DNA from 2 places in the Mesorhizobium sp. Root695 genome. Region 2 is predicted to be linked to the other one. Evidence: predicted binding sites of a transcription regulator. Region 2 holds the regulator's gene; the other holds the start of a gene.
The links. The regulator HrcA, encoded in region 2, represses chaperone genes, less so after heat shock. The targets are predictions, from matches to a motif close to GTTAGCACTCNCNNNNNGNGAGTGCTAAC.
Positions count from the first base shown of each region.

Region 1 (7,485 bases), on a different contig from region 2:
CTGGCCACCGGTGAGGATGGCGATGTCTTCCAGCATGGCCTTGCGGCGATCACCGAAGCCCGGCGCCTTGACGGCGGCGATCTTCAGGCCGCCACGCAGCTTGTTGACGACCAGCGTGGCCAGAGCCTCGCCTTCGACGTCTTCCGAGATGATGAGCAGCGGCTTGGAGGTCTGCACGACGGCTTCGAGAACCGGCAGCATGGCCTGGAGGTTGGAGAGCTTCTTCTCGTGCAGGAGAATGTAGACGTCCTCGAGCTCGGCAACCATCTTGTCGGCGTTGGTGACGAAGTAGGGCGAGAGGTAGCCGCGGTCGAACTGCATGCCTTCGACGACTTCGAGTTCGGTCTCGGCGGTCTTGGCTTCTTCAACCGTGATGACGCCTTCGTTGCCAACCTTCTGCATCGCTTCCGCGATCATCTTGCCGACCGACTCGTCGCCATTGGCCGAGATCGTGCCGACCTGGGCAACTTCCTCGGAGGTCTTGATCTTCTTGGCGGCCTTGCCGAGCGCCGCGACGACTTCGGTCACGGCCAGATCGATGCCGCGCTTCAGGTCCATCGGGTTCATGCCGGCGGCAACGGCCTTGTGGCCTTCCTGGACGATCGACTGTGCCAGAACGGTTGCGGTCGTGGTGCCGTCGCCGGCGATGTCGTTGGTCTTCGAAGCAACTTCGCGGACCATCTGCGCGCCCATGTTCTCGAACTTGTCCTCAAGCTCGATTTCCTTGGCGACGGTGACGCCGTCCTTGGTGATGCGCGGCGCGCCGAACGACTTGTCGATGACGACGTTGCGGCCCTTGGGGCCGAGCGTGACCTTCACCGCGTCGGCGAGGATGTTGACGCCGCGCAGCATGCGCTCGCGGGCATCACGGGAGAATTTTACGTCTTTGGCAGCCATTTTTAGCTCCTGGCAAGGGCTTGGAGTAAGCCCGGGAATTCAGTTGACGGTGAGGCCGATAATCAGCCGATGATGCCCATGATGTCGGATTCCTTCATGATCAGAAGGTCTTCGCCATTGAGCTTGACTTCGGTGCCCGACCACTTGCCGAACAGGATGCGGTCGCCGGCCTTGACGTCCAGCGGGACCAGCTTGCCAGCTTCGTCGCGAGCGCCGGAGCCGACGGCGATGATCTCGCCTTCCTGCGGCTTTTCCTTTGCCGTATCCGGGATGATGATCCCGCCGGCGGTCTTGGATTCGGATTCGACCCGGCGAACGACCACGCGGTCATGAAGCGGGCGGAACTTCGACTTTGCCATTTTTTCTTCCTCGATGAGAACGGTGAGAAACAGTTCCTCCATCCGGCGGCGCCGGACATGTGGTTAGCACTCACCAATGGCGAGTGCTAACGTGGCGCTGAAATAGGCTGGCGGCCTGCCAGAGTCAAGGCGCGTGGCACCGACCGGGAGTGTGAAATTTTTCTACGGATCGAGGCTTACAGAAACAACCGCAGCTGCGTGTGAATGATCGAACGATAATCTTCGATGGTCCGGCGGCTTTCCGCTTCGCCCTCGGCAAGCGCCAGGCGCACCACACCGCCGGCGAGCTGGAAGATCAGGAGAACCGTGCGTTCGAACTGCTCGCGCTTCTGAGGCTCGATCAGGGCGATGACGTGGTCGCAGAACATTTTGGCTTGGTGTCGGGTTTCGGCGATGTCGAGGTTCTTGAGCGCCTTGTCGGCCTGGATGGCGTTCTGCAGATCCTGGATGGCCGGATCGCCGGCGACGCGGCTGAGATAGTCGTCAAGCAGCCGGTCGGCGGCCACGATCACGTCCTTCGCTTCGCGGATGTCGGTGATGATCGCCGTCAGCCTTGCGCGGCTGACCTCTGAAAACCGCTCATAGAGCATCGCCAGGATCGCCGATTTGTTGGGAAAATAATGGTAGACGGTGGCGATCGGCCCGCCCGCCAGCATGCCGACCTCCTTCATGGTGACGGCGTCGATGCCTTTCTCGCCGATCAGCCGCATGGTCGTCGACAGGATCGCATCGATGCGCTCGCGGCTGCGTTCCTGCTTGGGCCTGCGCCTGGGCTCGGTCGCCATTCTCTTCACGTCCGTCATGCACCGATCTTTCGCACGGGTTTTTCAAATTCCGGTTGACAAGAAATATGATCAAGTATCAGCTTCTGAAATGCTGACAGGTTGTCAGCTTTTTTGCCGCACGGCAAGGACGTTGGGAGGCGCCTTTGGCTTCGACAGATACCGGCCACGCAGGCAATGGCGACTGGCTGGTCGGCAATCCGACCGGCAGGCAGCTAGCCGCGGCCCTGTGGATCGGTTCGGTCGGCCTGCTCATTCTCGGGCTGCAGCCCGTGCTGCTCGGGGCCCTTTACACCGAGGGCCATGTCAGCGGCGATGAACTGGCGCTGGTCGCCACAGCCGAGATGATCGCCATTGCCATCGGTTCAGCTGTCGTGGCGATGCTGCTCTCGGCACACAACATGCGCTGGAAAAGCGCCGCCCTTCTGTTGCTGCTGGCGCTGGCCAATGTGTGGACGGCCCATGCCGCAAGCGCCAACACGCTGATTGCGGCCCGCGCCCTGGCCGGGCTCGCCGAAGGCGGTCTGGTCGCGGTCGCCACCGAACTGATCGCCCGTTCGCGGCGCGCCGAGCGCATCGGCGGCCTTTTCGTCACCATGCAGACGCTGGCGCAATGCGCGCTTGCCCTGATGCTGGCGCTTTATGTCATTCCGGCCGCCGGGTCGGCAGGCGGCTTCATCGTTCTTGCCGTCGTCTGCGTGGCGTCGCTGGCGGTCGCCTTCACCGTACCCGTTGACTATGCCGACCTGCCCAAGGACGAGAATCTGGCCAATGTGCTGACGGTTCCTTCCCTCACCGCGCTGCTGTCGGTCTTCTGCTACTTCATGTTCTTCGGCGCGGTCTGGGCCTTTCTGGAGCCGCTTGGCGCACAATACGGCATCGATGGCCGCACCGTCGGCCTGATCGTCTCGGCCAGCCTCGCCGTGCAGGTCCTGGGCGCAATGACGGCCACCGTGTTCGAGGCGCGCATCGATTATCGCGCTGCCATCGCCACGATCGGTGTCGTGGCGCTTGCCTGCTCCCTGGTTCTGGCCGGTGGACCTGGCCTCACCACATTCTGGATCGCAGCTCTGGTCATGGGCTTCATCCTCTTGTTCATCGTGCCCTACCAGATCCGGCTGGCGATCACCGCCGACGAGACGCGCACCGCCGTGCTGCTGGTGCCGGCGGCCCAGCTGTTCGGCCTGGCGATCGGGCCGATCGCGGCGTCACTGCTGATCGATGGCAAGGATTACCGGCCGGTGCCGGAATTTGCTGCCGCCAGTACCGTAGCCAGCGTGGCGCTGCTCGGTCTGTTCATTCTCGTGTCGCGGCGTCGCCGCGCTGTTGCCTGAACTGGGGGCGCCATGTCGAACAGCTGGAGCAACTGGTCGGGCTTTGTCACTGCCGAACCGCGGCTGATCGCCAGCCCCGGCGATGCCGGCGAACTGGGTGATCTCATTCGTACCGCACCCGGCCCGGTCCGCGTCGTTGGCGCCGGTCATTCCTTCACGCCGCTGGTGAAATCGCAGGGCACGATCCTGTCCCTGGAAAGACTGGAAGGGCTGGTTTCGCACGATGCCGAAAAACATCAGGCGCGGGTGCGGGCAGGGACCCGGCTCGGTCCGCTGATGCACATCCTGCAGGGCATTGGCCAGGGCCTGCCCAACATGGGCGACATTGACCGCCAGGCGATCGGCGGCGCGCTGGGTACCGCCACGCACGGCTCGGGACCGACACTCGGCGCTTATCACACGCAGCTGGAGACGGTGCGGATCGTCGACGGGCTTGGCAAGGTCCGCGACTTCAAGCGGGCGGGGGATCAGGACATGATCCACGCCATCGGCGTCGCGCTCGGCGCCTTCGGCGTGCTCAGCGAAGTGACGTTGAACAACATCGCGACCTACCGGCTGCGTCGCCGCAAATGGGTGCTGCCGATCGCCGACATGCTGCGCGATTTCGAGATGATGATGGCCGCGCATCGCTCGGCCGAATTCTACTACATTCCGTTTTCCGGCTATGCACAGTTCATAGCCAGCGACCTCAGCGACGCAGCACCCACCGCGCGCCCGCCGGAGCAAGACGAGGCGGGTTTGAGGACGCTGCGCAGGCTGCGCACCGCGCTTGCCTGGCTGCCATCGCTGCGCCGCCGACTGATCCTGGGCGCCGTCGCGAAAGTGCCGGCCGAGGACTATGTGCAGGACTGGCTCAACGTCTATGCCAGTGACCGCCAGACCAAATTCAACGAGATGGAATATCATCTGCCGTTCGAGGAGGGACCGAAGGCGCTGGCCGAGATCATCGAACTGACCGAGAAGCGTTTTCCCGAGGTCTATTTCCCGATGGAGGTGCGCTCGGTCGCACCGGATCAATTCTGGCTCTCGCCCTTCTACAACAGGCTAACCTGCTCGATCGCCATCCACCATGACGCGGCGAACGATCCGCTGCCGTTCATGCGGGCGGCCGAGCCGATCTTCCGCAGGTATGGCGGCAGGCCGCATTGGGGCAAGATGCACAGCCTGAAAGCGGCGGATCTGAAAAAGCTCTACCCGCGCTGGGACGACGCCATGGCGGTGCGCCGCGACATCGATCCGGAAAACCGCTTCGTCTCGCCCTACATGGCCGACCTGTTCGGCATCGAGACATGAACGCCTATTTTTCCACCCTGTCGGATGCGCTGAAGGAAGCCGGCATCTTCCAGCCCTGCCTGCTGCTCGATCGCGACCGGCTGGACAGCAACATCGCTCTGGTGAAGGGGAGACTGGATCCCGGCCTTGCCGTGCGGCTGGTCGACAAATCACTCGCCTGTCTGCCGCTGCTTGCGCATATCGGCAAGGCGCTTGGCACCAATCACGTCATGACCTTCCATCCGCCGATCAGCGAGGCGGTGCTGAAGACGTTTCCGGATGCCGATCTTCTGTATGGCAAGCCGATACCGGTCGACGCGGCAAGGGCGGCGCTGGTGAAAGCCGACGCCGACTGGTCGCGTGTCTGCTGGCTGATCGACAGCGAGGAGAGACTGGCGGAGTACGGCGCGCTCGCTGCCGAACTCGACATCGAACTGCGCATTGCTTTCGAGATCGACGTCGGGCTGCATCGCGGCGGGTTTGCTGATCCCGAAACCTTGTCGAGGGCATTGAGCGCGCTCCATGCTCACAAATGGCTGCATTGCGAAGGGGTCATGGCCTACGAGGCGCATGCGCCGCTCATTCCTGGTCTGTTCGGCGGGCCGACGAAAGCCCTGGCAAAGGCGTCGGCGCAGGCCACGGCGTTCGTCGCTTGTCTCGGGGCCGACCAGCGCCGCATCCTGAACATCGGCGGCAGCAAGACCGCGCTGCTTCATCATGGCGGTGTCGCCAATGAAGTGTCGATGGGATCGGCCTTCGTGCTGCCCAGCGACTTCGATACATCAGGTCTCGAAGGCTTCCAGCCGGCGGCCTTTATCGCGACGCCGATGCTGAAAGTGGTCGAGCCAATGCTGCCCGGCCCGCCGGCTGTCACCCGCGCGCTGCAGGCGATCGGCCGGTTTCCCCGCAAGGGCTGCTACCTCTATGGCGGCAAGTGGATGGCCGAGCCGGTGTTCCCCCAAGGCATGACGACGAACGGCTTGCTCGGCCTGTCCTCCAACCAGCAATTCATGGGCTTGCCGGCCGATGCGCCCGCAAGGCCAGGCGACTACGCCTTCTTGCGCCCGACGCAGAGCGAGGCCGTGCTGCAGCAATTCGGATCGATCGCGGTGTTTGCCGGCGGAAAGGTCACTGATCGCTGGCCGGCGCTGCCGATGGCGTGATCGTCTACCCCTTCACCGGTATCCAGATTTCCAGCCCGCCATTGCCGCTGCGCGGGTCGAATTCGGGACCGTAGCGTTCGAATTCCGGCGCATCTGAAATCTCATGGCCGGAGGCCGGCAGCCATTTGTTCCAGATGGTGTTTACCGTCCGGCGGATGGTCGAGATGTGTTCGCGGTGGGCGAAGACCGCATATTTCTGTGCCGGCACGCGCACCCGGCTGAATTCCTTGGGCAGGTCGGAAAAGTCCGACACTTCGACGCCGGCAATGTAGTCGAAATTGCCGGCATCGTCGCCGTTGACGCAGACGCCATAGGCAACGTCGCCTGTCTCGCCCGGAATGTTGCCGATATAGGGGCCGAAGCGCTGCCATTGCATCGGAATGGCTGCGCTGGTTTCGCAGCTGTAGCGTTCGCCGAGACCGGCGATGAGGAACGGCCGGCTGGTCTCGAAACGCGGCGGTTCGAGGTTGGCAAGAAAGGACTGGTCCATCAGGATCGGCTCCACGAGGTCGAGCTTGTCGAGTGTGCCTTGCGCGCGCACCAGTTCCGGCGTGGTGCCGAACTGATCGCGGAAGGCACGGGTGAACGCCTCATGCGAGTTGTAGCCGGCATCGAGCGCGACGCTGAGGATATCGGGCGCTCCGCCGGCCAGCTTGCGCGCCGCCTCGGTCAAGCGGCGCGAGCGCATGTAGCCCATCACCGAGCGACCGGTTGCAGCCCCGAAAGCCCGCGTCACATGAAAACGCGACACGCCGCTGCTTTGCGCGACATCGTCGAGCGAGATCGCCTCCGGCAGATGGCTCTCGACGAACCACAGCGCTTTCTCGGTCGGGTTCATGGGGCTCCTTTTAAAATGGCTCGATTCACACGTGGCAGGATCATGGTGATGTTTCCCGATGAGGTCAGTTTGATCGAAATTGCGCTCCGCGCAAAACCGAAACGATAGGCCATCGCCTTTGCGTGGAAAGGGGTTGACAGAGTCGGGTCATATTCATAGCAATATGTTATTACATAACAATCAAAGGTGTTGCTTGTTTCCGTCCAGCCATCGATCATACCCATTGCCGGCTTGGCAAACTCAACCCGCAGAAATGCGTTGCGATGCGTTTGGGGGAAATCTACTGTGATTTCGTGATGGTCCCCGAGTCAAAAGGCGAGGGGTGAAAAGGGAACACGGTGAGATCCCAGGGGTCGAGGCCGTGGCTGCCCCCGCAACTGTAAGCGGCGAGCAAAATCCGCGAATGCCACTGGCCGGCAAGGCTGGGAAGGCAGGATGGCGCAACGACCCGCGAGCCAGGAGACCTGCCATCAGCATGAGTTGACCGGACGGGGTGTGCCGGGAGGAAACGCGAATCTCGGTCTTGTCGGCCGGTTCGCCAGCTTCCTTCCGTCGCCAGTTTTGGAAAGTGACGGAAAGTTGGACGGCTCCATCGATCCCATCCATCGCATCATCGTGTGCACGCTTTGCCGTGACCATGTGACCGGCGTCAGGTCCGGGAACGACCTTTGTACCGATTTGCGCTCCCGACTTTCGGCCCAACATGAACCAGCCGTGGCGAGCGGCGTCGCGGTCGAAGGCGTGGCCTGCATGGCGGGCTGCTCGCGGCCGCTGACGGTCGCCTTCCAGGCGCAAGGCAAGGCTGCCTATCTCTTCGGCTCCATCGACGCGCGAGCCGAT
Region 1 is NZ_LMHO01000013.1:909-8,393, forward strand. It holds gene groL (chaperonin GroEL) at 1-897, opposite strand, end outside; gene groES (co-chaperone GroES) at 960-1,256, opposite strand; gene ASD99_RS15085 (TetR/AcrR family transcriptional regulator) at 1,433-2,059, opposite strand; gene ASD99_RS15090 (MFS transporter) at 2,185-3,372, shown strand; gene ASD99_RS15095 (D-arabinono-1,4-lactone oxidase) at 3,385-4,665, shown strand; gene ASD99_RS15100 (DSD1 family PLP-dependent enzyme) at 4,662-5,807, shown strand; gene ASD99_RS15105 (AraC family transcriptional regulator) at 5,812-6,645, opposite strand; cobalamin riboswitch at 6,926-7,132, shown strand; gene ASD99_RS15110 (DUF1636 family protein) at 7,261-7,485, shown strand, end outside.
Region 1: the regulator HrcA is predicted to act here: its motif matches at 1,319-1,347, upstream of groES (co-chaperone GroES).

Region 2 (7,485 bases):
CAGCACCACCAGAAGCACGACGACCGTCAGCGCGACGAGAATGCCGTAATCGGCCAGCGTGATGGTCTTCAGGTCGACGATGGTCGGCGTGATGGCGAGATAGAAGATCATCGTCTTCGGATTGCCGAGCGTGACGGTCAGGCCGGCGACGAAGCTCGACAGCAGCCCGCTTTTGCCTTTCCTGGCCTCGACGGTCTCGGGCGTGATGCCGCTGTTCCAGAAGCGCCAGCCGAGGAAGGCGAGATAGGCGACGCCGAGCCATTTGATGGCGAGAAAAACCATGCCGAAACTCTGCGCGACGAAGGCGAGACCGAGCGCCACGACGATCAGATAGGTGATGTCGCCAACCATCAGGCCAAACGACATCGCCAGCGACGTGCGAAAGCCGGAGCCGAGCGCCCGCGCGACAAGCGCGGTGATGCCGGGACCAGGAATCGCGGCGGCGATGCCGAGAGCGGCACTGTAGGCGCGGAATCCGGTGAGGGTCATGGTTGCGGCCTTGCGCGCGGCGCTGTTGTGACACCGTCCGCACAAGTCCGCCCGGCGTGAATTCCCTGGCGTCGGATTCGATTGCACCACGCCGATGCGCGGATTTGCGGTCAGGACCGACCGTCGCCATGGGTGACGCGCCAGATGGTGCCGTTGCCGTCCTCGGTCACGATCAGCGCGCCGTCGTTCGCCACCGCCACGCCGACCGGTCGGCCCCAGACCTCGTCGTTGGAGACGACGAAGCCGGTGATGAAATCCTCATATTCGCCGGTTGGCTTGCCGTCCCTGAACAGCAACCGTACCACCTTGTAGCCGGTCCTGTTGCCGCGGTTCCATGAACCATGCAAAGCGACGAAGGCGTCGCCTTGGTATTCGGCCGGAAAGGTCTTCCCGTCGTAGAAGGCGATGTTGAGCGGCGCCGAATGCGCCTGCATCAGCACATCGGGAGTGGTCGCCTTACCGGCAAGGTCGGGCCGCTCGCCCTTGCTGCGCGGATCCTCGTTGTTGCCGATATAGTACCAGGGCCAGCCATAGAAGGCGCCGTCCTTGACCACGGTTGCATATTCAGACGGTACATTGTCGCCGAGCCCATCGCGCTCATTGACGACACACCACAGCGCGCCGGTTGCCGGCTGCACGGTCATGCCCGAACAGTTGCGCAGCCCGGTGGCGACGATGCGACCGTTCTTGCCGTTGGGGTCGAAGGCCAGCACATCGGCGCGGCCGTCCTCGGACCCCCATGTGGCGCCGAGCGGCTGAGACTTCGCCCAGGCGTCGAGGCCGCCCTTCGGTTCCTTGCCCATATCCTGCGCGACGTTCGATCCCGAGCCGACCGACAGATAGAGCGTCTTGCCGTCCGGCGAGAAGGCAATGTCGCGCGTCCAGTGATGACTGGCAGGGATGTTGTCGACGATGGTTTCAGCTTCGCCGGCGGCTTTCAGGTCGCCCTTGCGGTAGGCAAAGCGCATGACGCTGTCGCTGTTGGCGACATAGACCCATTGCGGGTCATTGCCCGGGGGATAGAAGGCAATTCCATAGGGCTGGTTGAGGTTGCCGGCAAAGATGCCGTCCTGCGCCGGCTTCGCGCTGCCCTCGGCCAGGCGATAGACGCGGACCTGGTTGGCCTCGCTGTCGGCGACGAACAGGTCGCCATTCGGCGCCACACGCACGACGCGCGGATTGTCGATGCCCGACGCGATCAGCTCTGCCGAGAAGCCCGGCGGCAACTTGGGCTTGGCACCCGCCGGCCTTTCGGCGAGGCCGGCGCTGTTCGAGGCGGATTTGGTGACGTAAGGTTTTGGCAGATCGTTCGGCCTGATCAGACGGCGCACTCCTGGCCTGTCGGCACGCCAGTCGCCAAAAGCGGCCGCACCTTTCAGCACCGGCTCGTCCGCCTGCTGGGCAAATGCTGTTGCGGTGACAAACAGGGCGGCGGAAATAGCCAGACCGGCGAAACGGATCATCCTGCCCTCCCATATTTAGCCGTGAAGACAGGAACGGGCGGTTTCGCCGATCGTTCCGCAGCCCACGATGAGTTGAAGGAAGCGAAGGTCCGATTTCCGGTTCAGGTTCCGGCAGCGTAGAAATCGTCGTCGAGGCGTTTTTCGAGTGCGACGAGATCGGCCGGCAGCGGCAGGCCCATGGCGCGCATTTCCCGCAGTTTTTCGCGCAGCTGCTCCTGGATCTCGTGCTGGTCTTCCGGCTGGTTGACCATCTCCTCCAGCAACAGGCTGATCCGGGCCTTGAGTTCTTCGAGCGCCATTCTTTTTCTCCTCAGCAGCCTTAGGTTTGGATCCAAGGTGTTCAGATTCAGGTCAGGCCGGCATCACCTGAATATCAACACCTTAGCGCAGCATGCGGGAAATCAGCTGCGCCGTATAGTCGACCATTGGCACGATGCGGGCATAGTTCAGCCGGGTCGGGCCGATGACGCCGAGCGCGCCGATGACGCGGGCTTCCTTGTCGCGATAAGGCGCAACCACCAGCGACGAGCCCGACAGCGAGAACAGCTTGTTTTCCGAGCCGATGAAGATGCGCACGCCCGAGCCTTCCTCGGCAAGGTCGAGCAGCTGGATCAGCCCGTCCTGCGTCTCCATGTCCTCGAACAAATGCCGCAGCAATTCGATGTCGGCCTGGGCGGTGACGTTTTCGAGCAGATTGGCGCGGCCGCGCACGATAAGCCGCGCCGGCAGGCCGCTGTCGGCGCCGGCCCACACCGCCAGCCCTTTCTCGACCAGGTCCTGCGACAGCGTGTCGAGTGCGGCCCTAGTTTCTTCCTTGATGCGGGCGATCTCGATCCGCGCCTCGGCCAGCGTGCGGCCGCGGATATGGGCGTTGAGGAAATTCGAGGCCTCGTGCAGTTGCGAGACGGTGATGCCGGCGGGCAGCTCGACGACGCGGTTTTCGACGTCGCCGTTCTGCGACACCAGCACCGCCAGCGCCTTGGTCGGCTCAAGCTGGATGAATTCGATGTGCTTCAGCGCCACCTCGTTCTTGGCGGCCAGCACCAGGCCGGCGCCGCGCGACATGCCCGACAGCATCTGGCTGGCCTCGGTCAGCATGTGCTCGAGCGTCGCGCCGGAGCCGGACGCGCGAACCTGTGCCTCGATGGCGCGGCGCTCCTCGTCGGAGAGGTCGCCAAGCTCCATGAAGGCATCGACGAAGAAACGCAGGCCGGCTTGCGTCGGCAGCCGGCCGGCCGAGATGTGCGGCGCGTAGATCAGGCCGAGATGCTCGAGATCGCTCATCACGTTGCGGATGGTCGCCGGCGACAGCGAGGACGGCAGGATGCGCGACAGGCTGCGTGATCCGACTGGTTCACCGTCCCTGAGATAGGAATCGACGATGCGCCGGAAGATGTCGCGGGAACGCATGTCGAGCGACTGAAGCGCGGGCGACTGCGAACCGGGATCGACTGCCTTGGTCATACGGCCAAAAACCTCCGGCCCAAGGATATAGACTTCACTACGGCCGGCGCAACCCGGTGTCTTTGTGAGATCACCCGGTGTCTGTGTCAGATCGTCAGGCCATTTTCCTTTGCGCCACGCCTCCCATGTGGTTACAAGCCGGCCAAGATTCCGAAAGAATGACAAGAAAGCAGCCAGAATGCGCCCCTCCAAACGCCAATTCGACGAAATGCGCGCCATCTCCTTCGAGCGCGGCGTCTCCAAGCATGCCGAAGGCTCATGCCTGGTGAAGTTCGGCGACACGCATGTCCTGTGCACGGCCAGCCTCGAGGAAAAAGTGCCGGGCTGGATGCGCAATTCCGGCAAGGGCTGGGTGACGGCGGAATACGGCATGCTGCCGCGCTCGACTGGCGAACGCATGCGCCGCGAGGCTTCAGCCGGCAAGCAGGGCGGCCGCACGCTGGAAATCCAGCGGCTGATCGGCCGCTCCTTGCGCGCCGTGGTCGACTTGCAGGCGTTGGGCGAGCAGCAGATCACCGTCGACTGCGACGTTATCCAGGCCGATGGCGGCACCCGCACCGCCTCGATCACCGGCGGCTGGGTGGCGCTGTATGACTGCCTGCGCTGGATGGAAGCCCGCCAGATGGCCAGCGTCGCCAAGGTGCTGAAGGACCATGTCGCGGCGATCTCCTGCGGCATCCATGACGGCCAGCCGGTCATCGATCTCGACTATATCGAGGATTCTTCGGCCGGCACCGACGCCAATTTCGTCATGACCGGCAAGGGCGGGATCGTCGAGATCCAGGGCACCGCCGAGGGCGAACCTTTCTCGGAAGAGCAGTTCGCGGACTTGATGGGCCTGGCCAAGAAAGGCATCCAGCGCCTGGTCAGCCTGCAGCAGATGGCAGTGGCTTGACGGCTTTCTGGTGACTCCCTCCGCCATCCTGGAATCCGCCCTCTACGTCACCGATCTTGCGGCGGCGGAAGAATTCTATGTCGGCATCCTCGGCCTAAACCTGCTCGGCAAGGTCGACGGCAGGCACCTCTTCTTCCGCTGCGGACCGGGCGTGCTGCTCATCTTCAATGCCGAGGCAACGAAAATCCCGCCGGCGCCCGACGCCAAGCTGCCGGTGCCGCCGCACGGCACGGTCGGCCAGGGCCATCTCTGCTTTGCGGCCAGCGCCGACGAAATTATGCGCTGGAAAGCGCATCTCGAGGCGAAGAAGGTCGCCATCGAAAGCGAATTCGAGTGGCCGCAGGGCGGCCGTTCGATCTATATACGCGACCCCTCGGGCAATTCGATCGAATTTGCCGAGCCAAGAATCTGGGGCCTTTGATGCATTCTCTTGATGGCAAGAAGATCGTCGTCGCCAGCCACAATGCCGGCAAGCTGCGCGAATTCGCCGACCTGATGGGGCCGTTCGGCTTCGAAGCGAAATCGGCCAAGGAGTATGGCCTGCCGGAGCCGGATGAGACCGGCACCACCTTCGAGGAGAACGCCTACATCAAGGCGTTCGCCGCCGCCAAGGCGACCGGCCTGCCGGCGCTGTCGGACGATTCCGGCCTGTGCGTTGACGCGCTCGACGGCGCGCCCGGCGTCTACACCGCCAACTGGGCCGAAACCCCTGACGGCGCGCGCGATTTCGCCATGGCCATGCAGCGCACCGAAGTGGCGTTGCAGGAAGTCGGCGCGGCCTTGCCGCAACAGCGCAAGGGCCGCTTTGTCGCCGTCATCTGCCTGGCGTTTCCCGACGGCGAGGCGGAATATTATCGCGGCGAGGCCGAAGGCACGCTGGTCTGGCCGCCGCGTGGCGAGCTCGGCTTCGGCTATGATCCGGTGTTTTTGCCCGATGGCTTCGAAAAAACTTTTGGCGAGATGAGCGCCGAGGAAAAGCATGGCTGGAAACCTGGCCAGCCGACGGCGCTGTCGCACCGCGCCCGCGCCTTCCAGAAATTCGCCAAAGCGAGATTGGGCTCGGCATGAGCATGCTGCTCGACCGGACGCCCGGCTTCGGCGTCTATGTCCATTGGCCGTTCTGCGCGGCCAAGTGCCCCTATTGCGACTTCAACAGCCATGTCCGCCACCAGCCGGTCGACCAGGACCGCTTCGCCAGTGCCTTCGAGGCCGAGCTGGCGACGATGCGCGAGCGCACCGGGCCGCGCGAGGTGACCAGCATTTTTCTCGGCGGCGGCACGCCGTCGCTGATGAAGCCGGAAACGGTGGCCAGGGTTCTGGACGCGGTGGCGAAGAACTGGACAGTGCCTGACGGCATCGAAGTGACGCTGGAGGCCAATCCGTCCTCGGTCGAAGCCGAACGATTTCGCGGCTACCGGGCGGCTGGCGTCAATCGCGTGTCGCTTGGCGTGCAGGCGCTGAACGACAAGGATTTGCGCTTCCTCGGCCGGCTGCACAATGTCGGTGAGGCCCTGCACGCCATCGGGCTGGCGCGGGAAATATTCCCAAGGCTTTCCTTTGATCTCATCTATGCGCGGCCCGGCCAGACGCCGGAGGCTTGGGCATCGGAACTCGAACAGGCGATCGGCCATGCGGCTGACCACCTCTCGCTCTACCAGCTGACCATCGAGGAAGGCACACCCTTCCACGCTTTGCACGCGGCGAAGAAATTCATCATTCCCGACAACGACCATGCCGCCGATCTCTATGCGCTGACGCAGGAGATCACGTCGGCGCACGGCCTGCCGGCCTATGAGATTTCCAACCACGCCAGGCAGGGCGCCGAAAGCCGGCACAATCTCACCTACTGGCGCTACGGCGAATATGTCGGCGTTGGCCCCGGCGCGCATGGCCGCTTCGTCGAGAACGGCCGCCGCACAGTGACGATCGCCGAGCGGATGCCGGAAACCTGGGCCAATCTGGTCGAGGCCAAGGGCCATGGCGTCACCGGCGGGGAAATCCTGACGCGTTCGGAAGAGGCCGATGAATTCCTGCTGATGGGCCTACGGCTTGCCGAAGGCATCGATCTCGCCCGCTACGAGGCGTTCTCCGGACGCGGCCTGTCGAGCGCGCGGCTGTCGATGCTGCAGGGCGAAGGGCTGGTGGCGCCGATCGGCAACGCCCGCCTGCGCGCCACGCCAGCCGGCATGATCGTGCTCGACGCCGTGGTGGCCGATCTGGCGCGATAGGCCCTTGAAAAACATCCTCTTCGTCTGCAGCCAGAACCGCTTGCGCAGCCCAACCGCCGAACAGGTGTTTTCCAAGCGGAGGGATATCGAGGTCGCATCGGCGGGAACAAACCACGATGCGGATACGCCGCTAACGCATGAATTGGTCGCTTGGGCCGACATCATCTTTGTCATGGAAAAGGCGCACCTCGCCAAGCTGCAGAAGAAATTCAAGGCCAGCCTGAAGAAGCCCCGTGTCATCTGCCTCGATATATCGGATAACTATGAATTCATGGACCTGGAGCTGATTGGCCTCCTGGAGGCGCGGGTTTCACGGTATCTCGGTTGACACGCCATCCGCGAAGGCCACCCGCATGAACCTGACCGTATCCTCCTGGCAATTCTGGGCATTGCTGTCGGCTGCATTCGCTGCCTTGACGGCGATCTTCGCCAAGGTCGGCATCGAGAACATAGATTCCGATTTCGCCACCTTCATCCGCACGGTCATCATCCTGATCGTGCTCGGTGCCATCCTGCTGGCCAGCGGCCAGTTCCAGTCGCCGGCGACGATCTCGGGAAAGACTTGGGCTTTCCTCGGCCTGTCCGGTCTGGCGACCGGCGCCTCATGGCTCTGCTACTTTCGCGCCCTGAAGATCGGCAATGCGGCGCAGGTGGCGCCGATCGACAAGCTAAGCGTCGTGCTTGTGGCGGTGTTTGGCGCGGTCTTTCTCGGCGAGCGACTCACCAGAGCGAACTGGCTTGGCGTCGCCCTTATCGCGGCGGGCGCGGTGCTGGTCGCCTATCGGGGGTAGCTGCACGGCATTGCCAGCGCTTTTTGTTTCAAGACGGGTGATGAAGATATCGAAGCGATTGGGCATCGTCCGGTCAGTGCTCCGTCGTGCTGTCGGGTTTGTTATCGGAAAGCCTGACGTTCGTAGGCAAGGCGGCCTGCTCGGTCAGGCTGGCG
Region 2 is NZ_LMHO01000010.1:51,909-59,393, reverse strand. It holds gene ASD99_RS11695 (LysE family translocator) at 1-489, opposite strand, end outside; gene ASD99_RS11690 (PQQ-dependent sugar dehydrogenase) at 600-1,952, opposite strand; gene ASD99_RS11685 (hypothetical protein) at 2,054-2,251, opposite strand; gene hrcA (heat-inducible transcriptional repressor HrcA) at 2,334-3,416, opposite strand; gene rph (ribonuclease PH) at 3,595-4,311, shown strand; gene ASD99_RS11670 (VOC family protein) at 4,322-4,732, shown strand; gene rdgB (RdgB/HAM1 family non-canonical purine NTP pyrophosphatase) at 4,732-5,379, shown strand; gene hemW (radical SAM family heme chaperone HemW) at 5,376-6,539, shown strand; gene ASD99_RS11655 (low molecular weight protein tyrosine phosphatase family protein) at 6,544-6,867, shown strand; gene ASD99_RS11650 (EamA family transporter) at 6,893-7,330, shown strand; gene ASD99_RS11645 (hypothetical protein) at 7,404-7,485, opposite strand, start outside.